3 regions of the Streptomyces sp. NPDC037290 genome follow, and region 1 is predicted to be linked to each of the others. Evidence: riboswitches for the same ligand, from Rfam matches in the RefSeq annotation. Region 1 holds a riboswitch; each other region holds the start of a gene.
What was found. A riboswitch is a leader RNA that binds a small molecule or an ion and turns the genes downstream of it on or off. The one in region 1 is predicted to bind cyclic di-AMP.
Positions count from the first base shown of each region.

Region 1 (9,785 bases):
GCTGCCTGCGCTCCGTCAGCGCGGTGAGAGCGACCGGCGAGCGGCGACCACCGACACGCAGCACCGGGCTGCGGCCCGGCCGGATCAACGGCTGCAGCGCGCGCGTGCACGCCCATGCGGCGATTCCGCGCCGGGCCGGCGCGAGCGAGGAGCGGGTCGCCGCCGCCGTCGCCGTCTGGCGCAAGGCGCCCTTCTTCAGCGACGCCGAGCGCGCCGCGCTGCACCTGGCCGAGCGGATGACCCGGCTCGCCGGCTGCTTGGAGAAGCCGGTGCCGGCCGCGCTGCGGGACGAAGTGGCCGACCAGTACGACGAGAAGGAGCTGTCCGCGCTGATCCACACCCTCACCAACGCGTTCAACCACGTCGACACCACCATCAGGGGGCCGACGGGCACCACTTGGGGCTGACCAGTACGCAAGTACGCAGGACGACAAGATGAGTCGGCGAAGCGCGGTATCCGTATTCTCTGATCATGGCAGCCTCCCCCGCGTACGCACTGATCGCCACCGACCTGGACGGAACGCTGCTGCGCGGCGACGACACGGTCTCAGACCGGTCACTCGCCGCGCTCGCGCGGGTGGCGCGGGCCGGTGCCCGGCACCTGGTGGTGACGGGCCGCCCGGCCCCGCGGGTACGGCCCCTGCTCGAGCACCTCGGCTGCACGGGGCTCGCGGTGTGCGCACAGGGCGCTCAGGTCTACGACGCCGAATCCGGCCGTCTGCTGTGGTCGGTCCGGCTGGACCGGGAACTGGCCGAGACCGCGCTCGGCAAGATCGAGGCCGAGGTGGGGCAGGTCTACGCGGCCGTCGACCAGGACGGGGTGGACGGGCTCACGCTCATCGAGCCGGGCTATCTGATGCCGCACCCGACCCTGCCCGCGATGCGGGTCCGCCGGCGCGACGACCTGTGGTGCGAGCCGATCAGCAAGGTGCTGTTGCGCCATGCCGACCTGTCCGACGACGAGTTGGCGGGCATCGCGCGCGCGGTGGTGGGCTCGCTGGCGACGGTCACCATGGCGGGGCCGGGAACCGTGGAGCTGCAGCCGTCCGGGGTGACCAAGGCGACCGGTCTCGCGCTGGCCGCCGAGTGGCTCGGGATCGCCGCGGAAAGGGCCCTGGCGTTCGGGGACATGCCCAACGACATCCCGATGTTCGACTGGGCCGGGCGCGGCGTGGCCATGGCCAACGCGCATCCCGAACTCAAGGCGGTGGCCGACGAGATCACCCGGTCGAACGAGGACGACGGCATCGCCGTCGTCCTCGAAAGACTGTTTCCGACCGACTGACCGGCACATCAGTACGCGGCCGGCCGAGCAGGCCCGGTGGAGGCACGGCGGCCGCCCGGCACGCCCCCGTCCGTCAGGTGCGGGCGCGTGCCGAGCGGCCGGTGCCAAGCCGGTCCTCGGGCCGTCGGTCGGAAGTCCGTCGCTACGTGGTCCGCCGGTCCGCCGGCTGTCAGTACGCGCTGAAGACGTTGTCGATCGACCCGTACCGCGCGTGCGCGTAGTTGCAGGCGGCGGTGATGTTGGCGACCGGGTCGTAGATGTTGAAGGAGGTTCCGGCCACGTGGTACGCGTTGAACGTCGGGTCGATCACCTGGAGCAGGCCCTTGGACGGGATGCCCTTGGCGGCGTTGGAGTCCCAGAGGTTGATGGCGGCCGGGTTGCCGGAGGACTCCCGCATGACGTTGCGGTAGATGCCGTTGTAGGTGCCCGGGATGCCCTTCTGCGCCATGATCGCGAGCGACTCGCGGATCCAGCCGTCGAGGTTGTTCGGGTACCCGGCGGGGGTCGTGGACACCGTGGTGGCGGTCGGGGTCGCCGCGGAGGCGCTGGTGGCGCCGATGAGCGGCAGGGCGAGGACGGCGGCACCGGTGCCGGCGGCGGTGAGGACGCGGATGAGGCGGTTGTTCCGGGTGCGGCGGGGCTGAGCGGCAGCAGGCATGGGGAAGTTCCTCTCCAACGCCTGCGAGGTGAGCTGTCGGGTTCGGGCGGGGAGGTGCCCGGCCGTGTCCGGGAAGACACGACTTAACCCCTAGCCGTTCCGGTCGACTGTGCCGTCCGGTCCGGCGCTTACCTGGGTCCCCCGCTCCTGCCGTGCGAATGAGTCCGTGGATGGTTATGCGGGCGGTGGCAGGATTCGGCGTCCGCCCGACGGCCCGGAACGTATGCGAGAGCACATGTCGGGAACAAGTACCGGATTCACACAACGTCCTATTTGACCTTGATCCATGCCCTATGAGGTACTTGATCCTTTGCGGTTGCCAATGCTCAACTCCCAGTGGTGCAAAGGGAGAAGGGTGGTTGGTGGGGGTGAGGGTGTCGGTGGGCGTCCGTGACCCAACTCACGAAATAGCAAAGTGCTTTAAATCGGACATGGGGGATTCGGGTGGATCGGTCGAGCGGTGGAACCGGTGGCGCGGTGCCGGTCGTTCTCGTAGTGGCGTGGCTGTGCGGGTGGAGGTGGCGAAGGGAGTGTCGGCAGCGGGGTGCGGCGTTACTCCGCTCGCCTCTCGCTTCGCGACAAATCGGGCGAGGTCCTGTTAAGTCGATAAATATTCATTCTTATGACTTGATCAAAAACATACCGGTCATGATCTGATACCGCCCGGGCTGGACCGGTGGGCGCTATCGGTGATCGAAAGAGGACCGGATACGCTGACTTGAGTGATGGCAGCGACCTATCGACAAACCGTGTAATCGCCAGCAGGCACCAGCAGACAGGAGACCCTCGTGACCGTCGTCGGGCCGTTCGGGCTGAGCGTGCGGGACCAGGCTCTGGAAGCCGATGTCCAGGCCGGATTGGCGGCTGTCGAGGAAGGCTTGCTCGAGGCCACCAAGAGCGAGGTCCCGTTCATCACGGAGGCCGCGCAGCACCTCGTGCGAGCCGGCGGGAAGCGGTTCCGGCCGCTGCTCGTGATGCTCGCGGCCCAGTTCGGCGACCCCTACGCGCCGGGCATCGTGCCGTCGGCCGTGGTCGTGGAGCTGACCCACCTGGCCACGCTGTACCACGACGACGTCATGGACGAGGCGGCCGTACGGCGCGGCGTGGACAGCGCCAACACCCGCTGGGGCAACTCGGTCGCCGTCCTCACCGGCGACTTCCTCTTCGCCCGGGCCTCCCAGATCCTCGCCGACCTCGGACCCGAAGCGGTCCGGGTGCAGGCCCTCGCGTTCGAGCGGCTGGTCACGGGCCAGATCCTGGAGACCGCCGGCCCCTCGGACGGCCGCGATCCGGTCGAGCACTACCTGGACGTGCTCGGCGGCAAGACGGGCTCGCTGGTGGCGGTGTCGTGCCGGTTCGGCGCGATGATGTCCGGCGCCGACGAGACGGTCGTCGACGTGCTCACCCAGTACGGCGAGCGGCTCGGCGTGGCCTTCCAGCTCGCCGACGACGTCCTGGACATCGCCTCCGACTCGCACGAGTCCGGCAAGACCCCGGGCACCGACCTGCGGGAGGGCATCCCCACGCTGCCCGTACTCCGGCTGCGCGAGCGCGCCGCCCGCCTCGGCCTGCCCGAGGACATCGCGCTGTGCGAGCTGCTGGACTCCGACCTCAGCGACGACGCCCGGCACACCGAGGCGCTGACCGCGCTGCGCGCCCACCCCGCGCTGGAGCAGGCCCGCCGCGACACCGTCCGGTACACGGAGGAGGCCCGCGCCGCGCTGGCCCCCCTGCGGGAGTGCGACGCCAAGGCGGCGCTGCTGGAGCTGTGCGACGCGGTGGTGCACCGAGCCGGCTGACCCCCGCCGCCCGCCGCCCTCCGTGCGCCACGCCGTACGGCACGACCGGCCGTACGGCCCCTGTGCGACGCGTACGGCCCGGCGTGACGGCATGCCCTTGTGCGGCGGCCCGGAACGTCCCTGTGTGACGGCATGCCCTCGTACGGCCGCCCGGTACGGCGCGGTCGGATGCGGATGCCCCCGTACGGCGGCCCGGCACCGACCGGTGGGCGGCCCATGCCCCCGTACGGGTCCCTCCGTTCCGGTGAGACCCCTACGGGTTGGGGGAGTCGATGCCCCTACGTGTCATACCGCAGGCGTACACGGAGTTGGCTCCGAGGTCTGACGCTTCCTCATGGCCGATTTGGTGAGATGGACACCACGGACATCACCACTCCTCACCGATTCGGGTGAGAATGGCGGCACTGGTGGACCAGCGTGAGGACAGCCGCCGCCGACGACGGAGGTAAGGCACACATGGCACCGTACGAAACCGACGACGCAGTGGACGCCGTGCGGGACGAGGATCCGCGCGCCGGACGCCGCAAGGCCGCCCGCTACGCGGTCCCGGTCGCGGTGGTGGGGGTGGCGGCGGCCACGATCGGGCTGGTCCCGGCGCTCGCCGCCTCCGGTGACCCCGACCTGCCCAGGATCACCGCACAGCAACTCATCGAGAAGATCGCCAAGTCGAACGTGCAGCAGCTGTCCGGCACCGTGCGGATCAGCACCGACCTCGGCCTGCCCAACCTCGGCGGCCTGGAGAACAGCCTGGCCTCGGGCGCCGCCAAGGGCTCCGGCGACTCCTCCGCCGACCCGCAGTCCAAGCTCACCTCGCTGGTCTCCGGCACGCACACGCTGCGCGTCGCCGCGGACGGCCCGCAGAGGCAGAAGCTGTCGCTGCTGGAGAGCGGCTCCGAGTACAGCCTCATCCACAACGGCAAGGACGTGTGGGGCTACGACAGCAAGAGCAACGAGGTCTCCCACGGCACCTCGGCCGACTCTGGCAAGGACCACCGGGCCGAGCCCCCGGCCACGCCCAAGGACTTCGCCGACGAGGCGCTGAAGTCGGTGGACGACACCACGTCGGTCACCGTCGACGGCACCGAGCAGGTCGCCGGCCGCGACGCCTACAAGCTGCTGATCAAGCCCCGGCAGTCCGGCACCACGGTCGGTGCGATCAGCATCGCGGTGGACGCGAAGACGGGCACGCCGCTGAAGTTCACGCTGACCCCGAAGAGCGGCGGCGCCGCCGTCCTCGACGCGGGCTTCACCCAGGTCTCCTTCGCGAAGCCGCCTGCCTCCACCTTCGACTTCACCCCGCCCAGGGGTGCGAAGGTGACGGAGGAGAAGCGGGACTCCGCGGCGCGCCGGCACGAGCCGAAGGCGGGCGAGTTCGGCAAGGGCCTCGGCGGCGCCGACGTCCTCGGCAAGGGCTGGACGTCCGTCGCGACCTTTGACACCGGCGCCAAGGGCGGCCTGCCGACGGGCGGCTCCAAGGCCGGTGACCTCGGCGGCTTCCTCGGCTCGCTCGGCGAGAAGGTCTCCGGCAAGTTCGGCAAGGGCACGGTCTTCTCCACCCGCCTGGTCAACGCCCTGATCACCGACGACGGCAAGGTCTACGCCGGCGCGGTGACCAAGGACGCCCTGGTGAAGGCGGCCGACGCGGCAAAGTGACCCCCTTCGGGCACTACGGGCCGTGACCGTGCGTTGACCCTTCGGGGACTGCGAATCGAGGGGGACGGAGGGGGAGCCGATGGACGGACCGTCCGCCACGGAGCGGGAGGCGGGGGACGAGGAGCGGTGTGCCCCGGGCCGCGCGGAGACGGGCGTCATCGTCACCCGCGGCCTCACCAAGCGCTACCGCGGCGGACAGCTCGCCGTCGACGGCCTCGACCTGTCCGTCCCGGCGGGCAGCGTCTTCGGCTTCCTCGGCCCGAACGGCTCGGGCAAGACCACCACCATCCGCATGCTGATGGGCCTGATCGAGCCGACGGCGGGCACGGCCCGCGTGCTGGGCCGCCCGATGCCCCGGGCGGCCCGCGCCGTTCTCCCGCAGGTCGGCGCACTCATCGAGGGCCCGGCCCTGTACGGCTTCCTCTCCGGCCGGGACAACCTGCTGCGCTACGACGCCGCCGACCCGACCGCCGACCCCCGCACCCGGCGCGCCCGGGTCGCCGCGGCCCTGGACCGGGTGGGCCTCACGGCGGCCGCCGGCAAGAAGACGAAGGCGTACTCGCTCGGCATGAAACAGCGGCTCGGCCTGGCCGCCGCGCTGCTCCAGCCGCGCCGGCTGCTCGTCCTGGACGAGCCGACCAACGGCCTGGATCCGCAGGGCATGCGGGAGATCCGCACCCTCATCCGGGAGCTGGCCGCCGACGGCACGACCGTCTTCCTCTCCTCCCACCTCCTCGACGAGATCGAGCAGGTCTGCACCCACGCGGCGGTCATGGCGCGGGGCCGGCTCGTCACCCAGGGCGCGGTGGCCGACCTGGCGGCCGGGGCGCGCGGCCGGCTGGTGGTGACCACCCCGGATGCGGCCGAGGCGGCGCGCGTGCTGAAGGAGCAGGGCGTCGGGGACGTCGTCACCGACGGCGACCGGGTCACCGGCGAACCGCCCGCGCGGGACCTCGCCGAGGTCAACGCGGCTCTGGTCGCGGGGGGAGTGCGGGTCCGGGGCTTCACCCTCGAACGGGCCTCGCTGGAAGACGCGTTCGTGGCGTTGACGGGGGAGGGCTTCGATGTCGCCGGCTGAGACGATCCCAGGATCCGAGACCGTCATCGTGTCCGCCGCTCGCCGGCCGAGTCCCCTGTGGACGTTCGGGCTGCTGCGCAGCGAGGTGGTCACGACCCTCCGCCGCTGGCGCACACTCGCCCTGCTCGGCGTGCTGGCCGCGGTGCCGGTGCTGGTCGGGATCGCGGTGAAGATCGAGACGCGGGGCGGCGGGGCGGCGGACCACGGCGGCCAGGGCCCGGCGTTCATCTCGCAGATCACCAACAACGGCCTGTTCCTGGTGTTCACGGCGCTGGCCGCGACCCTGCCGTTCTTCCTGCCGATGGCCGTGGGGGTGGTCGCGGGCGACGCGATAGCCGGCGAGGCGGGCGCGGGCACCCTGCGCTATCTGCTGGTGGCCCCGGCCGGCCGCACCCGGCTGCTGACCAAGTACACGACCGTGATGGCCTTCTGCCTGCTGGCCACCCTGGTCGTCGCCGCCTCGGCGCTGGTCGTCGGCGCGCTGCTCTTCCCGCTGGGCGACCTGACGACCATCTCCGGCACCCGGATCAGCTTCGCCGAGGGCCTCGGCCGGGCCCTGCTGATCGCCCTGGTGGTCGCCGCCTCACTGATCGGCGTGGCGGCGCTGGGCCTGTTCGTGTCGACGCTCACGGGCAGCGGCATCGCGGCGATGGCGACCACCGTCGGCCTGCTCATCACCGTCCAGATCCTCGACCAGATACCCCAGCTGCACGCGCTGCAGCCGTACTTCTTCTCGCACTACTGGCTGTCCTTCGCCGACCTGATGCGCGACCCCGTCTACTGGGACGACCTGGTGAAGAACCTCGGCCTGCAGGCGCTGTACGCGGCCGTGTTCGGCTCGGCGGCCTGGGCGCGGTTCACGACGAAGGACATCAGCGCGTAGTCCCAGGGCCTGTCCGGCGGATCACGGCGGAGCCGCGGGGCAGGGGCACGCCCGTCAGCGGCGTTGTCGTCGGCCCTGACGCCCCGCGTCGGCGACCTCCTCCGCCTTCCCCGCCTCCTCCGTCCCCGCCTCCTCCGCCTTCTCCGTCTAGCGGCTGGGCGCACCCTGCCCCGCTCGCCCGCACCGACACGACGCCGTTGCCCGCAGCCGGCCTGATCCGCCGTACGGGTCCTAACCGGCGGCCGTCTCGTGCGGGAAACGGGCGAGGGGCGCGTCCTGGGCGAAGAAGGTCTTCGCGCGTGCCAGCGCCTGAGCGTCCTTCAGCACATCGCCGGGAGCGCTGCCGTTGCCGAGCAGCACCCCGCCGAACCGCATCCCCATGTAGGCGGCGGAGTTGGTGAGTGTGCCGACGTAGGGGTCGGCGACGGACGGCTCGTCGTCCGCCAGCGCCGCGATGCCCCAGAGCGTCCGGCCGGTCAGGGTCGCCCTGAAGTCGACGCCCGGGGTGCGCAGCCAGCCGGACCAGTGGTCCAGGTAGCGCTTGGTGAGCCCGGACACCGAGTACCAGTACAACGGCGAGGCGATCACGATGTCCGTGGCCGCGAGCGTGGCGTCCAGCAGCAGACCGGTGGGGCTGTCCGACGGCGGCCGTACGTGCTCGCTGTCGTGCCGCAGGTCCGTGAAGTCGGGCAGCGGGTGCTCGGCGAGGCGTATCCAGCGCTGTTCGACGTCACCGGGCAGCTGTTCGGCGGCCCTGCGGGCCAGCAGCTCGGTGTTGCCCTCGGCACGGGAACTGCCCAGGAGGAAGAGGAAGCGGCGCGTCGTCATGACTACCCCCGGCTCATCGGCGTACGACAATAAAGTGCATCTGCATTATATGCACGTGCAGCTATCGCGTGTCAGCTCCCGTCCCCGGAGCTTCTGGCCTGACCCGGCGTCACATTCCTCTCCGGTGCTTGTTCGAGCCGCCCCTCTCCGCCGCGCGGCCCCGTCGGACGGCCCCGCCGGACGGCCCCGTCGGACGGCCGTGCGGCGGTCGTCACAGGAGCGAGGGGCCCCGTAGACTGCGGCGTCCCCGCTTCTGGGACGAGCCTGTGACGTCGTGGTAACGCATGGGCCGAACCCGAGGGACAGACTGGTTGGTACGAGACGAGGGGTACGACCGGATCGCCACGCCGGGGGAGTGAGGGAAAACCGATGGCCCGACTCAGCTTCGAGAAGAAGCGGGTGCAGCAGCCCGCGGCGCATCCGGCGGCGGTGGCCGTGCGGGTGTTCGGCGCGGGAGGCGCGTCGGTGGGTGGGACGTCGGTGGTGGCGGCGCCGGGCGAGGAGATCCAGCAGGCCGTCCTCAACCACCTCCAGCGCCTGGCCATCAGCCTCGGTGCTCCCATACGCGCCACCATCCACGACGACCGTGCGGGCTGCGTGGTTCCCCTGGAGGTCTCGGCGGACGGCTCCAGCCGGGTCATGGGGCGGGCGGTACGGGTGGCCGCGCAGAACGTGCCGGCCGCGGCCGGCATCGCGGCACCGGCAGGCGTGGCCGTGCCGGGCTCGGGAGGCGTGGCTGTGCCGGAGCGTGCGCGGGCCGTCAGCGACGCGCTCCCGCACCTTGTGAAGCAGCCGGACCCCGTGCCGGCCGGGACGGTGCAGGCGCCGACGGGACAGTTCGGTCCCGCGCCGGTCATGCCGGCCAGGGAGACGCCGGTGCCCGTCGCCGACGCCCCGGAGCACACGCCCGAGCCCACGGCCTACGCTCCCGCGGCCCAAACGGCCTGCGCCACCCCGGCCCAGGCCCAAGCCCAGGCCCCCACGCCCCGCACTCCCGCCGCCCCAGCCCCAACGACCCCCTTCCCTTCCGCCCCCGTCCCCTCCGTCCCCGTCCCCTCCGTCCCCGTCCCCTCTGCCGCCGCCGCCTCCGCGCTCACGGCCTCCCTCCTCGCGGCCTCCGTCCCCCCCGACCCCGCCCCCACCCACACCCCCGCCCGTGGCTTCGACGCCGTCGCCGAGGAGGTGCTCGGGGACGAGCCCGTGACCGAGACCGCGGAGGGGGCCGAGTTGCTCACCGAGCCGATGACGCGGATCAACGAGGCGGTGCGGGCCGGCCGTATCGAGGCGGCGGCGGAACTCGCCGACCGTACGGTCGCCGAGGCGTCCAGCGTGCTGGGCCCCCGTCATGCCGAGGTGCTGCACCTGCGTGAACTGTCGGCCTACATCGCCTACTTGGCGGGCGACCCGGTCCGTGCCTTCCAGCTGTCCCTGGACCTCGCCCGGCAGCGTCGGCAGGCGCGGGACGCGGAGGCCGCCTACGGCAACGTGCGGAGCGCGGCGACCGCCTGGCGTGCGGTGCGCGACCCCGAGGAGGGGCTGCGGCTGGGCAGGGACCTGATCGACCTGTGGACGGACCTCGCCACCGAGCCGGGACCCGCCGC
Region 1 covers NZ_JBVJVZ010000048.1:3,207-12,991, reverse strand. The annotation lists gene ACZ7HQ_RS43130 (carboxymuconolactone decarboxylase family protein) at 24-407, shown strand; gene ACZ7HQ_RS43125 (HAD family hydrolase) at 473-1,285, shown strand; gene ACZ7HQ_RS43120 (transglycosylase SLT domain-containing protein) at 1,455-1,943, opposite strand; cyclic di-AMP (ydaO/yuaA leader) riboswitch at 1,947-2,122, opposite strand; gene ACZ7HQ_RS43115 (polyprenyl synthetase family protein) at 2,732-3,742, shown strand; gene ACZ7HQ_RS43110 (LolA family protein) at 4,199-5,395, shown strand; gene ACZ7HQ_RS43105 (ABC transporter ATP-binding protein) at 5,475-6,473, shown strand; gene ACZ7HQ_RS43100 (ABC transporter permease) at 6,460-7,356, shown strand; gene ACZ7HQ_RS43095 (flavodoxin family protein) at 7,588-8,184, opposite strand; gene ACZ7HQ_RS43090 (tetratricopeptide repeat protein) at 8,554-9,785, shown strand, end outside.

Region 2 (9,785 bases), on a different contig from region 1:
GGCTGATGTGGGACTTCGGCAAGACCCTGATCAAGCAGGCGGTGGCGGGCCGCTGACCCGGTCGGCGCCCCTCACCAGAAGAACGGCATGAAGAGGACGAAGGGATAGACGAAAGCGATCGCGCCCAGGACGGCACCCGTGGCACCGGTCCACAGCCGGCCGATGCCACGCCGGGCGTAGTGGATCCCCATGAGACCGAAGGTGACGGCCAGTGCGCCGCAGATGAGCATCATGACGATCAGGCCGAGTGTGAGCCACGGACACAGGCCCGCCACGCCCGCGAGGCCCAGGCCCAGTGCGGTGGGGCCGAGCAGGACGGCGGGCGAGTCGGCTCCGTCGGACGTGGTGCTCCCTGACATGCTTCCCCCTGTTTTGAACGTGTTCAAATCCTGGGTCCGATCGTAGCAGGGAGTGCCGGCGGGAGCGGAAGGGCGGTGGATTCTGCGACTCTTGCCTCAGAGGCAAAAGAATTGCCGCAAAGGCAAAACTGGGGCTGAATGGAGGCATGAACGCCTCAGACGCCGGCCCGCCGGCGGGTCCGGGCGACGAGCTGCCCGCCGTCGCACCGCAGTTGCGCGGACTGCGTCGCCGCGCGGGCCTCACCCTGGAGGCCGCGGCCCGTGCCGCCGGCCTCTCACCGGCCCATCTGTCCCGCCTGGAGACCGGACAGCGGCAGCCCTCGCTGCCGATGCTGCTGGCCCTCGCCCGTATCTACGGTACGACGGTCTCCGAACTGCTCGGCGAGACGGTCGCCGACCGGGACGCGATCGTCCGGGCCGCCGAGATGGAGCCCACCCGGGCCGGCGGCTGGACCTACGTCCAGACGGGGGCGCCGGGCCGTGCCATGCAGGCCCTGCGCGTGCGCGTGCCGTACGGCACGCAGGGCGACATCGTGCGCGTCCACCCCGGCGAGGAGTGGCTCCACGTCCTGCGGGGCCGGCTGAAGCTGCGCCTCGGCGACACCACGCACCTGCTCGCGCCCGGCGACAGTGCGCACTTCGACTCGCTCACCCCGCACCGGCTCGCCGCCGAGGACCACGACGGCGTCGAGCTGCTGTTCGTCCACACCCTGCTGCAGAGCCCCACGGCCACGCTGTGCCTGGGGCCGCTGACCGGAGAACTGCCATGAGCAACCACGAGACGACGTTCCCCCGTTCCCTGTGGATCCGCCTGATCATCTACATCGCCCTCGGCCACGTCCTGGCCGGGTTCCTCTATCTGCTGTTCGCGCTGGGCGCGAAGAACTGAGACGACGACCGACCGGCGATCCCGGGCGGCCGGCAGCACACGCGGGGCGGTTCCGGCGCGGTCCGGTCAGTCCAGCAGGCGTTCGCGCAGCCGGTCGCGGGACGCCGGGGTGAGGCCGAGTCCCTGCTCCAGGTAGGGGTCCACGCCGCCCCAGGTCTGCTCGATGGTGTCGAACGCCGCCTGGATGTACTCGGCCCGGGCGTCGAAGAGCGGGCTCAGCAGCTCCATGACCTCCGGGGTGTACACGCTCTCCGCGCTGCCGCTGCGGCGGACCTTGTAGCGCCGGTGCTTGGCGTTGGACTCCAGGTAGTCGGCGACGATCGCCTCGCGCTCCACGCCCAGCGCCAGAAGTGTCACGGCGATGGAGATGCCCGCCCGGTCCTTGCCCGCCGCGCAGTGCATCAGCGCGGGCACGCTGTCCTCGGCGAGCGCGAGCAGCACCCGGGAGTGCTCGGCGGTGCGCTCCTTGACGATCGACCGGTACGAGGCGATCATCCGGGCCGCCCCCTTGCCGTCGGAGAGGATCCCGCGCAGCTGGTCGAGGTCGCCGTCGCGGACCATCTTCCAGAACTCGGCGCCGTCCGCCGGATCGCTCAGCGGCAGGTTCACGTTCCGCACGCCGGGCAGCTCGACGTCCGGGCCCTCCAGCTTCTGGTCGGCCGCGTTGCGGAAGTCGAAGACCGTGTGCAGACCCAGCGAGGCGAGGAAGGCCGCGTCGTCCTCGGTCGCGTGCGCCAGGTGACCGCTGCGGAACAGCACCCCGTGCCGCACCCGCCGTCCGTCCACGGTCGGCAGCCCGCCCACATCACGGAAATTACGCACTCCGGCCAGCTCCGGCTCGGTCGACGGGACCTGCTGCGTCACGGGGGCTCCTCACGCTCCGATCCCGCCGTCGCGGCTCGTCGGCGGGCGCTCAGTCGACCATACGACATCGGTTTCCTCGGGCAAGGAGTTGTCCACAGGCATTGTCACCGGCGCCCGCACGGCCCGATGATGTTGGCACGTGAGCGGATCTGTTGACACCTGTGAGGTCTTACGTGGTGGACATCGCCGAAGACGGTCGTACCTGGCTCCTCTCGGGGCCCACCAGCAGTTACGCCCTGCACCTCACCGACGCGGACGAGCTGCTCCACCTGCACTGGGGGCCCCGGATCGCCCTCGCGGACGCGCAGGCCCTGGCCGAGGACCCCCTGCCCGGCTACTGGCCCTTCGAGTCCCCGCTCGACGGCCGCGAGGAGTATCCCGTCGAGGGCGGCCCCCGGTTCGCCCGCCCCGCCCTGTCGGTGCGCACCGCCGAGCGCCGCGGCACGGAGTGGACCTTCCGGGCGTACGAGGTGGACGGGACGGCGGATGACGAGCTGAGGCTGCGCTTCGACGACGCCGGCCTCGCCGTCACCCTGCACTACCGCATGCGCGGCGATGTCGTGGAGCGCTGGGGGACCGTGGACAACGGCGGGGACGCGCGCGTGGAGCTGCTGCGGGCCGATGCGGCCACCTGGACCCTGCCCGACCGCGAGGGCTGGCGGCTGTCCCAGCTGCACGGCCGCTGGGCCGCCGAGTCCCGCCTCGCCACCGCCCCTCTCACCTACGGCGAGAAGGTCATCGGCAGCCGTCGCGGCCACACCGGCCACCAGCACCTGCCCTGGGTCGCGCTGGACACCGACGCCACCGAGGAGCGCGGCGAGGTCTACGGCTGTGCGCTCGGCTGGTCCGGCTCCTGGCGGATCGCGGTCGCCCGGCTCCCGGACGCGCGCGTGCAGATCACCGGTGGCGCCGGCTACGACGACTCGGGCCTGCTGCTCCTCCAGCCGGGGGAGTCGTACACCACCCCGGTCTTCGCGGGCCTGTGGAGCGACGGCGGATTCGGCGGGGCGAGCCGCGCCTGGCACACCTACCAGCGCACGTACGTCATCCCGGACGCCGGGCGGAACCGCCCGGTCCTCTTCAACTCGTGGGAGGCGACGAACTTCGACATCTCCGAGGAGCAGCAGCTCGCGCTCGCCCGCAGGGCCGCCCGGATCGGTGTGGAGCTGTTCGTCGTGGACGACGGCTGGTTCGGCGCCCGCACCAGCGATCGTGCCGGCCTCGGCGACTGGACCCCCAACCCCGCCCGCTTCCCGCAGGGCCTGAAGCCCCTCGCCGACCAGGTGCACGGCCTCGGGATGCAGTTCGGCATCTGGGTCGAGCCCGAGATGACCAACCCGGACAGCGACCTGTACCGCGCCCATCCCGACTGGGTGCAGTACCAAACGGGTCGTAAGCGGACGGAACTACGCAACCAGCTCGTCCTCAACCTCGCCCGAGAGGACGTCCAGGAGTACCTCTGGCAGCGGCTGGACGCCCTGCTCTCCAGCGCACCGATCGACTACGTGAAGTGGGACTTCAACCGCTGCTTCACTGACGCCGGCTGGCCCGGCGAGCCGTATCCGCAGCGCCTGTGGGTGGACCACGTCCGCGCCTTCTACGCCCTGCTGGACCGGCTGCGCGCGGCCCATCCCTCCGTCGCCTTCGAGTCCTGCTCCGGCGGGGGCGGCCGGATCGACCTCGGGGTCATGAGCCGCACCGACCAGGTGTGGACCTCCGACAACACCGACCCGCTGGACCGGCTCGCGATCCAGCACGGCTTCAGTCAGATCCACCCCGCCCGGGTCATGGCCGCCTGGGTCACCGACAGCCCGAACACCCAGCTCAACGGCCGGGTCAGCTCCCTGCGGTTCCGCTTCGTCAGCGCCATGGCGGGCGTTCTCGGAGTCGGCGGAGACCTCACCGAGTGGAGCGATCAGGAGCTGGCCGAGGCCCGGCGGTGGGTCGATCTCTACAAGGAGATCCGCCCGGTCGTCCAGCAGGGCGAGTTGTACCGGCTGCGGCCGCCGGCGGGCGGTCTGAGTGCCGTGCAGTACGTCCTGGACGAGGAGGCGGTGGTCGTCGCCTGGCTCCAGGCGCAGAGCTACGGCGAGCCGGTCCCGGCGCTGCGCCTGCGCGGACTCGACCCGACGGCGTCGTACGAATGTCGCGAAACAGGCAAAGTGCACCGGGGTGCCGTACTCCTGCACCACGGACTGCGAACCGGGCTCAAGGGTGACCTGGATGCAACGGTCATCCGGCTGCGTCGCATCTGAGATTTCTGTCCTAATTGGCATATTAATCCCAACTCGTTGCGACATAAGGAATCATGGCCGGGTGTGCGTGAGGAGCGTCATATTCGTGACCGTGCGTCGCGCGTCATGTTCACGTAATTCCCATGTGAAAAGGAAAAGGGGAAGGGTGCGGGAAGAGGGAATTCACGGAGGGTGACTTCATGTCCCGGATCCGATCTTCCGCCACGCGAACGGCGGGAACCGGCTGCTTGTTTCCCGCGTCCTGCTCGCTTACGTTCGCCACCGATCCGGGCGGAACGCCGAATCCTGCCGCCGCCCGGCGTCCCACACACTTGACCCGCGTTCGGCAGGAGCGGGGGACCCACCAGGTACGACTGCCTGTCCGGTCTCCGCGACAGGCTCGGGGTGAAGCCGTGATCGCACGGCCGGGCAACTCCAGCCCGAACCCGACAGCTCACCTCGCAGGCGCCGGAGAGGAATGCGCCATGCCTGGTAAGGGCAAGCACCGACGCCCCAAGTCCCCGCGTCTTTCCCGCTCGATCGCCGTCGCCGGAACCGGCGGCGCCGCCCTGGCCCTGCCGCTCATCGGAAACGCCGGGGCGCATGCCGCCACGCCCGCGCAGTCCCCTTCCGCACAGGCCGTGCAGTCCCCCGGGTCCCCTGTGTCTCCGGTGAAGCCGGCCGCTGCGCAGCCGAGTTCGGCGGTTCACACCTACACGGTGAAGTCCGGAGACTGCCTTTACACGATCGCCGACGAGCAGCGGGTCGACGGAGGCTGGCACCGCCTCTACGACGACAACCGCCAGGCCGTCGGCGGCGATCCGTCGCTGATCCACCCGGGCCTGAAGCTCGCCCTCGGCCGGCAGGCCGCACCGACCCGCACCGAGCCCGCTGCCCCGAGCCGGTCGTCGTCCGACTCGCACCCCTCCGCGTCCCAGGCGGCCCCGGCGACCCGGTCCTCCGGCACCGCCACCACGAAGACCGCCCCCACCGGCTTCACCCTCCCGGTCGCCGGCGCCACCATCGGCACCGGCTACCACGTGCCCGGCAGCATGTGGTCCAGCGGCCACCACACGGGCGTCGACTTCGTCGTCCCGACCGGCACCCCGGTCAAGGCCGTCGCCGCCGGCACGGTCGTCTCCGCCGGCTGGGGCGGCGCGTACGGCAACCAGGTCGTCCTCAGGCTCAACGACGGCCACTACGCGCAGTACGGGCACCTCTCCCGGCTCTCCGTCTCGGCCGGCCAGAGGGTGACCGAGGGGCAGCAGGTCGGCCTGTCGGGCGCCACCGGCAACGTCACCGGCCCGCACCTGCACTTCGAGATCCGTACGACCCCGGACTACGGCTCCGACATCGACCCGGTCGGCTACCTCCGTGAGCACGGCGTCGCCGTGATCTGACGCCGCCCACCACCGCGTATTCCTGGTTCGCAAACCATTTAAGGGTGTCTTATCTCACCGTTCGTCAACCCCTGCCTACGGTCGCGTAGGTCACATCCGACGGTGAATCATGGTCCGATGTGGCAGACGATTCGAAGAATGACAACAGATCAGTGATCGGGTCGTACGTGGCGGTGGGGGACAGCTTCACCGAGGGCGTCGGCGACCCCGGGCCCGACGGGGCGTATGTGGGCTGGGCCGACCGGTTCGCGGTACTCCTCGCCGACCGGCGGCCCGAGGGTGAGTTCAGGTACACGAATCTCGCGGTGCGCGGGAAGCTGCTCGACCAGATCGTGCAGGACCAGCTTCCCCAGGCCGTGGAACTCGCCCCGGACCTGGTCTCCTTCTGCGCGGGCGGCAATGACATCATCCGCCCCGGCACCGACCCGGACGAGGTGGCCGAGCGCTTCGAGCGCGCCGTGGCCCGGCTGACCGAGGCGGCCGGCACGGTGATGGTGACGACCGGCTTCGACACCCGTGGTGTCCCCTTGCTCAAGCACCTGCGAGGCAAGATCGCCACCTACAACGGGCACGTCCGCGCCATCGCCGACCGGTACGGCTGTCCGGTGCTCGACCTGTGGTCCCTGAAGTCCGTGCAGGACCGCAGGGCCTGGGACAGCGACCGGCTCCACCTCTCGCCCGACGGGCACACGCGTGTGGCGCTGCGCGCCGGCCAGGCCCTCGGCCTCGACGTCCCGGCCGACCCCGAGCAGCCGTGGCCGCCGGAACCGCCCCGGGGCACGCTCGAGGTCCGCCGCGACGACGTCCACTGGGCCCGCGAGTACCTCGTGCCGTGGATCGGCCGCCGCCTGCGCGGTGAGTCCTCCGGCGACCACGTCACCGCGAAGGGCACGTTGTCCCCCGACGACATCAAGCTGCGCATCGCCTCGGTGGCCTGACCCGCCCCGTCGTGCCCCGCCCCCGCACAGCCCGCGGGCGCGGGGCACGGGTGTGCGCGGGGGGTGGTTCCGCCTGGCCGTGTCGTTCGGCGGGGGTGGGCCCAGGCCTGTCCGGCGGATCAGGCCGGCTTGGGCAACGGTGTGTCGGCCCTCTTCTTGGGTTGGCGGGGCACGGTCCTGGTCTTGCCGAGGTGCCCGTACACCGTCGACCTCGGCACGCCGATTATGTCGGCGATTTGTCTGACGTCGACGTGTCGATGCCCTGCTCGATCACGTGCAGCCCGATGCCGCGCTCGCGCGCCCCAGCTCCGGCGGACCCTCACCTGGGACCGGGGCCGAGAGATGGCCGAGCACCAGGCCATCACGGCTGAGACCGGGATGCCGATCTATCTCTGCAAGCCGCGCAGCCTGTGGCAGCGCGGCACCAACGAGAACACCAACCGGCTGCTTCGGCAGTACCTGCCCAAGGGCGCGGACCTCCGCAGGTTCAGCCAGGCCGACCTGGACGCCATCGCCCATGAGCTCAACCACCGCCCTCGCAAGATCCACGGCTATCGCACTCCGGCAGAGGTCTACGCTGACCTTCTGAACAGCGGTGATGCGCTGACCGCTTGAGCTCGCCATCGTTTGCCGACACTGAAGATCGGTCTGGTGCATGACCGGATCAGCCTGGGTGTGTTCGGCGGTTGCTCAACTGGTTGTGTGTCGAGCGGGTGCCGCCTGTGTTGTTGGTGCTTGCGCCGGGCGTGAGGCGGTCGCGTCGTCTCCTTCCCGGTGGGCCGGCCGCGGGGGCAGCCGCGACGCGGGCAGCAGGCCGAGAGCGGCGAGTGAGGCCAGGATCAGCAGAGTGGAACTCATGGTTGAAACAGCCGAGCCGGTCGCGCCGGCCGCGACGGCGATGCCGAAGATCGGCCCGATGTTCATGGCGGTCTGCTTGAGCCCGCTGACGACTCCGGCGTACCCGGGCGGCGCGTCACCGACGACGGTCCCGGTGGCGGTGACCATCACGGTGGCGAACCCGGCACCGATGGCGGCAAAGACTGCAGCCATGGCCATCCATGTGCTGGCGGGACCGAGTCGGGACAGCCCCGCGATGCCGACCACGACGAGGACCGTACCGGCGATCGCGGTGCGGCGCGCACCGTACCGGCGCAGTGCCGCGACCGCGGCGGGTGAGCCGAGGACCATGAGCACGGTCAGCGGGAGCACGCGCAGACCGCTGGCGAGTGGGTCGAGGCGAAGTACGTCCTGGAGGTAGAACGTGGCCCTGAACAGCGCGCCGAACACGCCGGCGGTGGTGACCAGCAGGATCGCCATCGATGCCGTCACCGGTACGGACCGCGCTACGGCTGGTGGAACGATCGGGTGCGTGGTGCGGCGTTCGTGCCAGGTGAGCACCGATGCGACGCCGATGACGGCGAGGAATTCGAGCAGCGTCGGCGCGGCGGTCCAGCCCCGCGCGGGTACATCGGACAAGGCGTGGACCAGGGTTGCGAGCGCGACCGCCAGCAGGCTCGCGCTGGTGAGGTTGAGCCGTGAGGAGTTGGCACGCTGAGGTGCCGGCGTCCGTACGGCGAGGGCGAGAACGGCGATGACGAAAGCGAGGGGCACGTTGACCCAGAAGACGGCGCGCCATCCCAGATGAGCCACGAGAACACCGCCCAGGAGCGGACCGGACCCTGCCGCCACTGCGATCGCACTGGTACGGACGGCGATCGGCGTGCCGAGCCGGTCCGCGGGATACGCCAGCCGTAGCAGCGCGAGCGTCGCAGGTTGTAGGAACGCGGCGAACCCGCCCTGCACCGCGCGCAGGACGATCACCCAGCCGACGGCCGGCGCAAGCGCGATCCCGGCCGAGGCAGCCCCGAAACCGAGGACGCCGACGATCAGCAGGCGCGGGTGACCGTACCGATCCCCGAGGCGCCCGGCGATCACGAGTAACGCGGCCACGGCGACCAGATAGCCGGTGCTCGTCCACTGGATCTGCGCCACGCTCGCGCCGAGATCACGCTGCATGCCGGGCTGCGCCATCAGCAGGATGGTTCCGTCCAGTGCGACGATCATCGCGCCGACCACGCTGACCAGAAGTGCAATCTGCCGCTGTGCGGGGGCGGTCATGAGGTCGCCGGGCCGAGATGGGCGTCCAGCACTGCCGCGATGAGCCGGTCGCGCTGGTCGTCGCCGGGGTCACCGTCCAGCGGTGGGGCGCCGAGGGCGAGTTGCAGACTGCCCCAGGCCCACAGCTGGGCCACGCCGTGCAGGTTCGACCACAGGGCGGCGGCGGTCACCGCAGGCGGCGGTCCGGCCTCGTTCGGCCCGTCGGCGTTTCGCGCGGCCTCCCTCTCCGACAGGCATCGGGTGACGAGTCCGGTGAAGTGCCGGAACAGCGGGAGGGTCGACTCGCGCAGCCTCGGTTGCTCCGATGCCTGTGCCGCGCCGTCGAACAGGTCGTGCCGCCACATGAGTTCGAACATGCCGCGGCGTTCCAGTGCGTACCCGACGTACGCCCGGGCGAGGGCCTCCAGCTGGCCGCGCGGTGTGGTCGTGCCCGCGACCGCGGCCTCGAACATGGCTGCCAGGTCCTCGAAGCCGCGACGGCCGATAGCCGACAGCAGTGCGTGGTGCGTGGGGAAGTACCGGCGTGGCGCCCCGTGCGACACCCCCGCTCGCCGGGCTATTTCCCGCAGGCCCACGGACGCGGAGCCCTCGGTCAGCACGAGGTCGACCCCGACATCGATCAACCGCTCCCGAAGGGAGCCCTCATCAGTCATAGACAGTGTCTACCACGCGCCGTAGACATTGTCTACTCACTTTCGGCTCGCTCGCTCACGACGGCACGCTGACCGGGAATGGTCACGCCCGACAGGTCGAGGCCCTTGTTCATGTCGAGACGGAACGTGCCGTGCGGGTTGATGTTCGACCAGAACAGCGCGGTCAGCCCACGCCGCGCGGCCCGACTCTTCGAGGGCCTGCCAGGTCGGGTGCTTGGGGCCGCCGCGGGTGAAGCGCCGCAGCACCTGCTCCGCCTCGGCGGTGTCCAGGCGCAGGGCGGTGGCGTACTTGACCATCTGGTCGTACTACGGCGCGTTCGCGTGGGTCAT
Region 2 covers NZ_JBVJVZ010000011.1:217,042-226,826, reverse strand. The annotation lists gene ACZ7HQ_RS32195 (aspartate aminotransferase family protein) at 1-56, shown strand, start outside; gene ACZ7HQ_RS32190 (hypothetical protein) at 72-359, opposite strand; gene ACZ7HQ_RS32185 (helix-turn-helix domain-containing protein) at 506-1,129, shown strand; gene ACZ7HQ_RS32180 (DUF6126 family protein) at 1,126-1,248, shown strand; gene ACZ7HQ_RS32175 (tyrosine-protein phosphatase) at 1,315-2,112, opposite strand; gene ACZ7HQ_RS32170 (alpha-galactosidase) at 2,286-4,367, shown strand; cyclic di-AMP (ydaO/yuaA leader) riboswitch at 4,672-4,827, shown strand; gene ACZ7HQ_RS32165 (M23 family metallopeptidase) at 4,832-5,746, shown strand; gene ACZ7HQ_RS32160 (SGNH/GDSL hydrolase family protein) at 5,899-6,684, shown strand; partial or broken gene ACZ7HQ_RS32155 (IS30 family transposase) at 6,988-7,299, shown strand; gene ACZ7HQ_RS32150 (MFS transporter) at 7,375-8,802, opposite strand; gene ACZ7HQ_RS32145 (TetR/AcrR family transcriptional regulator) at 8,799-9,455, opposite strand; partial or broken gene ACZ7HQ_RS32140 (Tn3 family transposase) at 9,630-9,761, opposite strand.
Region 2: linked by a shared signal. The riboswitch ahead of ACZ7HQ_RS32165 (M23 family metallopeptidase) and the one ahead of ACZ7HQ_RS43120 (transglycosylase SLT domain-containing protein) in region 1 are both predicted to bind cyclic di-AMP.

Region 3 (9,785 bases), on a different contig from region 1:
CGGCGGCGCTGATAGCCATCGTCGCCAACAGCTTCGCGACCAAGTGGATAGCCACCGCCACCGCGGATCCGGCGAGTGCCGACACCCTCGGCGCCACCGTGATAGCGCCGATCGTGGAGGAGTCCGCCAAGGCCGCCGCCGTGCTGCTGGTCTTCCTCTTCCGCCGGCGTGACTTCACCGGGATCGTGGACGGCGTGGTGATAGCCGGGATCACCGCCACCGGGTTCGCGTTCACCGAGAACATCCTCTACCTGGGTACGGCCTTCGGGACCGACCAGCTCACCGGCGGCAGCGGCATCGCCTCCGTCACCGCCGCCACCTTCTTCGTGCGCATCGTGATGTCCCCGTTCGCGCACCCCCTTTTCACCACCATGACCGGCCTCGGCTTCGGCGTCGCCGCCCTCTGCGCCGAGCGGCAGCGGGTCCGGCGGGTGCTGCTGCCAGTCTGCGGGCTGCTGCTCGCGATGAGCATGCACGCCTTCTGGAACGGCTCCTCCACCTTCGGCGCGTTCGGCTTCTTCGCCGTCTACGGCGGCTTCATGGTGCCCGTGTTCGCCCTGCTGACCTGGCTCGCGATCTGGACGCGGCAGCGGGAGCTGCGCACCGTGCGGGAGGAACTGCCGGCGTACGTACTGGCCGGGTGGCTCGGGCCCGCCGAGCCGTTCGCGCTCGGCTCGATGCGGGCGCGGCGGACGGCCCGTGACTACGCCCGCCACCACGCCGGCCGCCCCGCGGCGCTGGCCGTGGCGCAGTACGAGGCGTACGCGACGTCGCTGGCGTCCCTGCGGCACCGGGGGCGCAGGGGGAAGGCCGGGGCCGACTTCGTCGTACGGGAGCGGGAGCTGCTGGACGAGCTGTGGAAGCGCCGGGAGCTGGCCCGGCCGGCTCTGGAGTACGCGGCCAGGGTCTGCGTTCCGGCACCGGTGTACTGGGCTCCGCAGTTCGGGTATCCGGCGGTGCCGTACCCCGCGTACAACCCCTATCGGTCGTAGACCCGGGGGGTTGCGGAGGGTTCGGCACCACCGGAGTCCGCCGTACCACCGGAGTCCGCCGTACCACCGGTTTCGCCGTTGCGGCGGAAAGGGGTGGGCTACGCGGAGGCCTTCGTCAGGCTCGCCACTTCCTCCTCCGTCAGCTTCAGGTCCGCCACGCCCAGCAGTGCCGGGAGCTGGTCCACCGTGCGGGCCGAGGCGATCGGGGCCGTGATCGTCGGCTGGGCGGCCAGCCAGGCGAGGGCGACCGTGGCGACGGGGGCCTCGTGGGCGGCGGCGATCTCGTCCAGGGCCGCCAGGACCTTCTGGCCGCGCTCGGAGTCGGCGTACTGCTGGGCGCGGCCGGCGCGGGCGCTGTCGACCTTGGTGCCGGGGCGGTACTTGCCGGTCAGGAAGCCCGAGGCGAGGGCGAAGTAGGGCACCGCGGAGAGGCCCTCGCGGGCGGCCAGGTCCTGCAGCGGACCCTCGTAGGTGGCGCGGGAGACGAGGTTGTAGTGGGGCTGGAGGGCGACGTAGCGGGCCAGGCCCTCGCGGGCGGAGTGGTCCAGGGAGGCCCGCAGGCGCTCGGGGCTGATGTTGGAGGCGGCGATGTGCCGGACCTTGCCCGCCCTGACCAGCTCGTCCAGCGCGCCGATGATCTCCTCGACCGGCACCTCGGGCTGGTCGTAGTGGGTGTAGTAGAGGTCGATGTAGTCGGTGTCCAGGCGACGCAGGGAGGCGTCGGCGGCGGCCTTGATGTTGGCCGCGGACAGGCCCTGGTACTCGGGGTGCTGGCTGACCTTGGTGGCGATGACCACGCTGTCGCGGTTGCCGCGGGCCCTGAGCCACTTGCCGATGATCGTCTCGGACTCACCGCCCTTGTTGCCCTCGATCCAGGCGGAGTAGGCGTCGGCGGTGTCGATGAAGTTGCCGCCGGCGGCCGTGTAGGCGTCGAGGACGGCGAAGGAGGTCTCCTCGTCGGCGGTCCAGCCGAAGACGTTGCCGCCCAGGGAGAGCGGGAAGACCTCGAGGTCGGAGGAACCGAGTGTGCGCAGAGAAGTCATGCTTCACGTCAACACCGGCGGCGGATGATCGCATTCCGCCGCCGGCGCTGATTTCCCGCGTTTCACACGGGTGACACGATCAGGGGGTGAGGCCCTTGTCCCGCAGCCACGGCGCCGGGTCGATGCCTGCGGCCTGGCCGTTCGGGTGGACCTCCAGGTGCAGGTGCGGACCGGTGACGTTGCCGGTGGCACCGATGCGGCCGATGACCTCGCCGGTCGAGACCTTCTGGCCGACCGAGACGTTGATCGAGGACTGGTGGCAGAACCACAGCTCGGTGCCGTCGTCCAGGGTGAGGACCGTGCGGTAGCCGTAGGCGCCGGCCCAGCCGGCCTGGGTGATCGTGCCGCCGTGGATGGCCTTGATGAGGGTGCCGGTGGGGGCGGCGAAGTCGAGACCGGTGTGGTAGCCGGAGGACCACATGGCGCCGGGCTGTCCGAAGGTGCCGGTGATCGTGTACGAGACGACGGGCAGCTGGTACTGCTTGGCCAGCTCGGCCAGCCGCTTGGCCTCGGCCGCCTTCTTGGCGTCGGCCTCGGCCGCCTTCTTGGCGGTGGCCTCGGCCGCCTTCTTGGCGGTGGCGGCCTTGGCGGCCGCCTCCTTCTCCGCCTTGGCCGCGGCGTCGGCGGTCTGCTTCTCGGCGGCGGCGAGCGCGGCGGCGGTGGCCCTGCTGTCGGCCTTGCTCTGCTGCTGCTCGGCCTGGGCCATGATCCGGTTGCGCAGGGCCTCGCCGGCGTTGCCGCTCTCGGCGCTGTCCGTGCGCGCTCCGACGTTGCTCAGCCCGGTGCTGGTGGCCTGGTGCGCGTCGGAGGAGCCGTCGCCGAAGAGGTGCTCGACGGAGTCCAGGTCCGGCAGGGATATGGAGACCGGCGGCTTGCCGGTGTTGGCGCTGGCCATGCCGCCCGCGCCGACCGCGGCCATCACGCCGACGCCGAGGACGGTGGAGCTGCGCGCGAAGCCGCCGCGCTGCTTGGCGACGCGGTGCCGGCCGCGGACCGGGGAGACGGAGTCCTCGGTGGGGTTCCACTCCTCCCACGGGCCCTCTTCGGCGCGGTAGGAGCCGTAGCCGAAGGTGTCGGGCTCGGCCCCCGCGGGCATGAACGGGGCTTCTGGGGCAGGCGGGTTGGACGCCACTCGGGCGTGCTCCTTTCCTTCCTCCGCCTACCGGGTTAGCTGACGGGTTCGGAGCAGGAAGGTCTCCTACGCGCGTATACCGGAGGTGGACTCCGTGAGTTCACGGCGTTCCACCGCGGTATCCGCGTGATTCACCCCAGGGTTGGTGGTTCCCCGGTTCCCTTACGGGATTCGGCGCGTGCGCACGGAGCCGTCTCTTGTGACGGCTGGGACGACCGCGCTGCGTTATCGAACGTTAATAGACCTGCTGGTCACTTTCCAAGCCGTTCGGCTTGATCATTAGCGTTTTCCGCCCTGGACTTACCGGTCAGGACTGCGACAAAGCGGGCGAGTTGGTCTACGTTCAGGAGTCTCGGCGTTTTTGATGGTGACTCAGATGTTATGCGGAGGGCTGCCGTCCGATCACCCTCGGTACAGATGATCACGCGGCACAGACGAACGATCACGGGCGCCGTACGGCGAGCAGGGCCATGTCGTCCGCCATCCCGCCGCCGGAGTGCCGCCGCACCTCGTCGGCGAGCCGGTCCAGCAGGGCGCCCGGGCCGTCGAAGACACGTCCGGCGAGCCGCCGTTCGGGATCGAAGAACCGGCCGTGCGCGTCCCGGGCCTCGGACAGGCCGTCGGTGTGGAACAGCAGGGTCGCCCCGTCCGGGAAGCGCTCCTGCCGAGCCCGGTCGGGCCACGTCCCCAGGTCGCCCAGGCCGAGCGGCAGCGCGGGCGCGGCGTCGGTGAGCGCGCGCAGGGTGCCGTCGGCGTACAGCAGCAGCGGCGGCGGATGGCCCCGGTTGACGATCCTCACCACGCCGTCGCCGTGCGGGAGTTCGGCGAGGACGGCCGTGGTGAAGCCCTCGAAGGCGTCGACGCCGCCCCGCCGGGCGCCCTCGCGGGCCAGCGCCCGCTCCAGCCGCCGCGCGACCGCCTCCAGCGTGGTCTCCTGCTCGGCCGCCTCCCGGAACGCCCCGATCACCACGGCGACGGCGGCGACCGCGCCCACTCCCTTGCCGCACACGTCACCGACGACCAGCCGGACCCCGTGCGGGGTGTCCTGCACCGCGTACAGGTCGCCGCCGATGAACGCGTCCCGCCGGGCCGCCTCGTAGCAGGCGGCGATCTCGAAGCCGCCGATCCGCTCGGCGGGCTCGGGCAGCACGGCCCGCTGGGCGGCCTCGGCGATCTCCCGGGCGGAGGCGAGCCGCCGGTCGCCGCGGCGGACCACCCGGTTGATCGCGACGGCCAGCAGGGCGACCGTGGCCACGGTGACGACGTCCGTGAAGGCGGCCACCACCGGATGCTCGCCGCCCCGGGCGTGCACCGCGTACATGGCGGCCACGGCCAGGGCGCCGGTCAGGGCGGTACTGCGCAGCGAGGACAGGGGCGCGGCGACCAGCGGGGCGGCGGTGAAGAAGGGGACGGCCGTGAACTGCCTCGGGGTGAGCAGGCCGTACAGGATTCCGCCCGTGATCAGCAGGGCGGGCAGGGCGCGGGCGAGGGAGCGCGGGGTCGGCCGGCGGCTGTGCCGCACCGGGGCGGGCTCGTCGCCGGGGCCGGGGCCGGGCACGGGGTCACCGGGGAGCCGGGCGCCCGCCCTGACGTACTGGCTCTCCTCCACCTCTCCTGGGCGCACCGCTTGTCTCCCGCATGTCCGACGTAGGTCCAGCGTGGCCGCAGCCGGCCCGCCGGGCGACCGCGGTGGACCGAGCGGATGACCCTCCGGGCGCGGCCCCGGGAAAGGCGGTGTGCGTGCGGCCCTGAACATGGGGTACTCTGGAGTCACAACGACGCGGGGTGGAGCAGCTCGGTAGCTCGCTGGGCTCATAACCCAGAGGTCGCAGGTTCAAATCCTGTCCCCGCTACTGAAGACTCAGGGCCGGAAGCCAGATGGTTTCCGGCCCTGAGTGTTGTGCAGGCCGACGGCGGTGCCGCGCCCTCCGAAGAGGGCGCGGGGTCACCCCAGCAGATGCGCGTTCGGCGCCTTGGCGACGTCCTCCAGCTCCGGGAGTACGACCACCTCCGCGCCCCCCTGTGCCAGGACCCCGGCCCCGTCGGCCGCGGAGACAAAGGTGTCCGGCTCCCGCCAGGCCGTCACCACCCTCCGCACCCCCGCCCGCAGGATCAGCTCCGCACAGGGCGCCGGCCGGGAGGCCCGCCGGGCGCACGGCTCCAGGCTGCTGTACACCGTGGCGCCGGCCAGCCGGGGATCCGCCGGGTCGATCCCGGCAAGCGCGGCCTCCTCCGCGTGGACCACCGGGTCACCGCCCTCGCGCGAGTACCCGCGGGCCAGCTCGGTGCCGTCGGCGGCCACGACCACCGCACCGACGCTGAACGCCGTCGCCGAGGCCGGACACCGCGCGGCCAGCTCACAGGCGGTGCGCAGCCAGTGGCGGTCGGCTGCGGTGGGCACCTGGCCGGTGCCGGGGGCCGTGGGCTCGTAGCGCATGAGGACCACGTCCTCGATGCGGCGGGTCTCGGTGAGACGCAGCCGGCCGGCCTGGTAGGCGCCCGGGCCGAACAGGCGGGGCGCGGCCGGGTCGCCGACGAACAGTGGCGCGAGGACCAGCTGGAGCTCGTCGGCGAGGCCCTGCTGGAGCAGCTGGGTGTGGACCGTGCCACCGCCCTCGACCATCAGGCGCCGTACGCCGCGCACGTCGTGCAGGTGGCTCAGCAGGGCCCGCCAGTCGAGGTCGAGGCCGAGCGGGACGATGTCCGCGGTGCGGCCGAGGAGACGTGCGGCCCGTTCGGCGCCCTTGTCGGTCGTGCAGACGAGCTTGTCGCCGCCGGTGTGCCAGAAGTGGGCGCCGGGGTCGAGGTCGCCGGTGGCGGTGACGGTCACCTTCAGCGGGTACTCCGGCCTGCCCTCGGCCACGCGGGCCGCGCGGCGCTCGGCGGAGTTGACCAGCAGCCGGGGGTTGTCGGCGCGGATCGTGCCGGCGCCGATCAGGATCGCGTCGACCGAGGCCCGTACCGCGTCGACCCGGTCGAAGTCGGCCGGGCTGGACAGCAGGAGCCGGTCGGGGCCGGTGTCGTCCAGGTAGCCGTCGAGGGAGACGGCGGCGGACAGCAGCACATGGGGGTATGACATCGGCGCGCTCTCCCTGCAGGTCTTGGTTCAAGTTTGAAACAAACTTACACTGGCGGCATGACGACCCGCTGGCTCACTCCCGAGGAGCAGCGCGCCTGGCGCGCCTACCTGGCCGCCGCCCGGCTCCTGGACGACGCGATCGACCGGAACCTGCAGCAGACGGCCGGCATGCCACATCTGTTCTACTCCGTGCTGGCCAACCTCTCCGAAGCACCCGACCGCCGGCTGCGCATGACCGATCTCGCCGAGACGCTGAAGATCACCCGCAGCAGGCTGACGTACGCGGTCACCCGCCTGGAGCGGGACGGACTGGTGCGCCGGGAGGACTGCCGCTGGGACAGGCGCAGCAGCATCGCCGTGCTGACGGCCGACGGGATGGCCGTACTGGAGCGTACGGCGCCCGGGCACGTCGAGACCGTGCGCGCCACCCTGTTCGACCGGCTCACGCCGGAGCAGGTGGGGCAGCTGGAGGAGATCTGCGCCGGGATCGCGAGCGGGCTGCAGGGCGGCGAGGCCGAGCCCGGGGCCGAGGACGTCCCCTGGCGGCGCCGGTCGTCCTGTTCCTCGTCGGCTCCACTCCCTCCCCCTGAGTCACACAGGCAACCCGAAAAGTAATTGCTTTAAGTTTTAAGCATGGGATAGGCTCCCTGCGAACCGTTGCTTCAAATCTGAAGCACATGCCCGCACCGGGAGGGACCCGCATGCCCGACACCCCCGCCGCCACGCCGCGCGCCCGCGTCCGGGTTCCGCTGCGCTTCGACGACGGCTACAGCGTCGACGCCGAACTCGTCACCTTCCACGGTCTGGCCGACGGCCAGGAGCATGTCGCCGTCGTCCTCGGCGACCCCGGCCCCGTCCCGCTGGTGCGCCTGCACTCCGAGTGCCTGACCGGCGACGTCTTCGGCTCGGCCCGCTGCGACTGCGGACCCCAGCTGCGCGAGGCGGTCGAGCGCATCGCCGCCACCGGGGGCGTCCTGCTCTACCTGCGCCAGGAGGGGCGCGGCATCGGCCTGTACAACAAGCTCGACGCGTACGCCCTGCAGGACCAGGGCCTCGACACCTACGAGGCGAACGCCGCGCTCGGCCTGCCGGAGGACGCCCGCGACTACACGGCGGCCGCGCAGATGCTCGCCGCCCTCGGCATCGACGAGCTGGACCTGCTCTCCAACAACCCCGACAAGGCCGAGCAGCTGCGCGCGCTGGGCGTCGTCGTACGCGACCGGGTGCCGACCGGTGTCTTCACCACGCCCCACAACGTCCGCTACCTCCGCGCCAAGGTGGTCCGTACCCAGCACACCCTGCCGCTGGCGGACCTGACCGGGCTGTCCGCCGGCTGAGCCCGGCCGGGCCGGCGGGTCAGCGCCCCTGCCCCCGGCCCGGCAGGCGCAGGGCCGGCAGGGCGGCCAGGGCCAGCAGGACCGCCGCGACGGCGTACGCGGTCCGGAAACCGGCCGGGTCCATGCCCGCCGAGCCCAGCACCACCGACAGCACGGCCGTGCCGACGGAAGCGCCCAGCTGGGAGGTGATGCTCAGCGCGGTGCTCGCCGCGGGCAGCCGTTCCCCCGGCAGTTCCCGGCTCGCGGTGGTCACGGCCGGCATCAGCACCATGCCCGTGCCGACGCCCATCACCATGGCCGACGCGACCATCCGCCAGGGCGCGACCCCGGGCACCCCGCACTGCCAGGCCAGCAGCGCCATCCCGAGGGCGGCCACCGCGACGCCGGCCGGGATCAGCCGGCGCGGCGCCACCCGGTCGATCCGCCGGGCCGCGATCTGCATCGTGGTGCCGACGGCGAGACCGGCCGGCGCGCCCAGCAGCCCGCCCGCCATGGCGCTCATGCCCCGCTCCTGCTGCCAGTACAGCGGGCCGAGCAGCATCGAGCCGAAGTAGCCGCAGGTGAACAGGGCGAGCGTGCCGGCGCCCGCGGCGAAGGTACGGTCGCGCAGCAGGCGCAGATCCAGCAGCGGGGCGGCGGCGGTGAGCGCCCGCCGTACGAAGGCCGCCGCGAGGGCCGCTCCGGCGAGCGTCGGCACGAGGGCGCCGGGCGCCGTGAAGTCGCCGCGCTCACCGCCTCGGGCCAGGCCGTACAGGAGCAGGGCGAGGCCGGGCGAGAGCATCAGCAGGCCGGGGAGGTCGAGGCGGGCGGCGCTCCCCGCGGGCCCGGTCGCCGGCGCGTCCGGCGGCAGCAGGCGTAGCGCGAGGGCCAGCGCCAGGGCGCCGACGGGCAGGTTGACCAGGAAGATCCAGTGCCAGGAGGCGGCGTCGACCAGCCAGCCGCCGAGTACCGGCCCGGCGACCGGTCCGACCAGGACGGGCAGCCCGCCAACGGCCATCGCGCGGCCGAGCCGGCCGCGGTCGGCGGCGCCCATCACCATGGCCATGCCGACCGGCTGCAGCAGCCCGCCGCCGAGCCCCTGCACCGCCCGGAAGGCGATGAGGCTGCCCGCGTCCCAGGCGCACGCGGCGAGCAGCGAACCGAGGGTGAAGAGAGTGAGCGCGGTCAGATAGGTGCGCTTGGCGCCGATCCGGGCCATGGCCCAGGCGGCGGTCGGGATGACGGCGGCCAGCGCGAGCGTGTACGCCGTGGTGGCCCACTGGATGGTCGCCAGCGGGGCGCCGAAGGACCGCGAGAGCCGGCGCAGCGCGACGTTGACGATCGTCATGTCGAGCACCGCCATCACCGTGCCGATGACGGTGACGGCCAGGGTGCGGTTCAGGGCCCTGGACGGGTCCGGCACCGGGCCGGCCGGTCGCACGGCGGGCGCGGTCGTACGCATCTCCCCCGCCTCTCTTCCCCGCCGTCCTCAGCCCGCGTACGGGCGCTCGGCCCGCGCGGCCCGCAACGCCCGCCCCCACCAGACGAGTTGACCGAGCATGCCCTTCGCGGCACCGGCGCACACGGCCGCGTCCCGCGGGATGCCGTCCTCGCCGAGGCCGGACCAGGGACCGTGCAGGCTGACCGAGTCGCGCACGGTCGTCGCGTGCAGTTCGGCGAAGACCAGCCGGAGCTGCTCGACCGCGCGCAGCCCGCCGCCGAGGCCGCCGTACGAGACGAAGCCCACCGGCTTGGCCTGCCACTGGGCGTGGTGCCAGTCGACGAAGTTCTTCAGGGACGCCGGGAAGCTGTGGTTGTACTCGGGCGTGACGACGACGAACGCGTCGGCGGCGGCCAGCCGCGGTGAGACGTCCCGCAGTGCGGCGGCGGCCTCGGGGCTCGGCGAGCCGCCCCAGCCGGGCAGCACCAGCGGCAGGTCGACCTCGGCGAGGTCGATGACGTCGAAGTGCACGCCCTCGTCCCCGGCGGCGGCGCCGAGGAACCAGTCGGCGACGGCCCGGCCCTGCCGGCCCTCCCGGACGCTGCCGACCACGACGGCGACGCGCAGCGGTACCTCACCGCCGACGGACACGGTTTCCTCCGCGACGGCTTCCTTGCTGGTGACAGACACAGGTGTCCCCCTATCTCCGGCTTCACCGGCTTCGGGACGGCCGCTCGGTGCGGTCGCCCGGACAGCAAAGTACAACGATCGTTATAGAAAGT
Region 3 covers NZ_JBVJVZ010000007.1:377,898-387,682, reverse strand. The annotation lists gene ACZ7HQ_RS26125 (PrsW family intramembrane metalloprotease) at 1-992, shown strand, start outside; gene ACZ7HQ_RS26120 (aldo/keto reductase) at 1,091-2,035, opposite strand; gene ACZ7HQ_RS26115 (M23 family metallopeptidase) at 2,115-3,167, opposite strand; cyclic di-AMP (ydaO/yuaA leader) riboswitch at 3,177-3,354, opposite strand; gene ACZ7HQ_RS26110 (PP2C family protein-serine/threonine phosphatase) at 3,610-4,791, opposite strand; tRNA gene ACZ7HQ_RS26105 (tRNA-Met) at 4,947-5,020, shown strand; gene ACZ7HQ_RS26100 (dihydrofolate reductase family protein) at 5,113-6,246, opposite strand; gene ACZ7HQ_RS26095 (MarR family winged helix-turn-helix transcriptional regulator) at 6,304-6,861, shown strand; gene ACZ7HQ_RS26090 (GTP cyclohydrolase II) at 6,948-7,583, shown strand; gene ACZ7HQ_RS26085 (DHA2 family efflux MFS transporter permease subunit) at 7,603-9,024, opposite strand; gene ACZ7HQ_RS26080 (NADPH-dependent FMN reductase) at 9,052-9,654, opposite strand.
Region 3: linked by a shared signal. The riboswitch ahead of ACZ7HQ_RS26115 (M23 family metallopeptidase) and the one ahead of ACZ7HQ_RS43120 (transglycosylase SLT domain-containing protein) in region 1 are both predicted to bind cyclic di-AMP.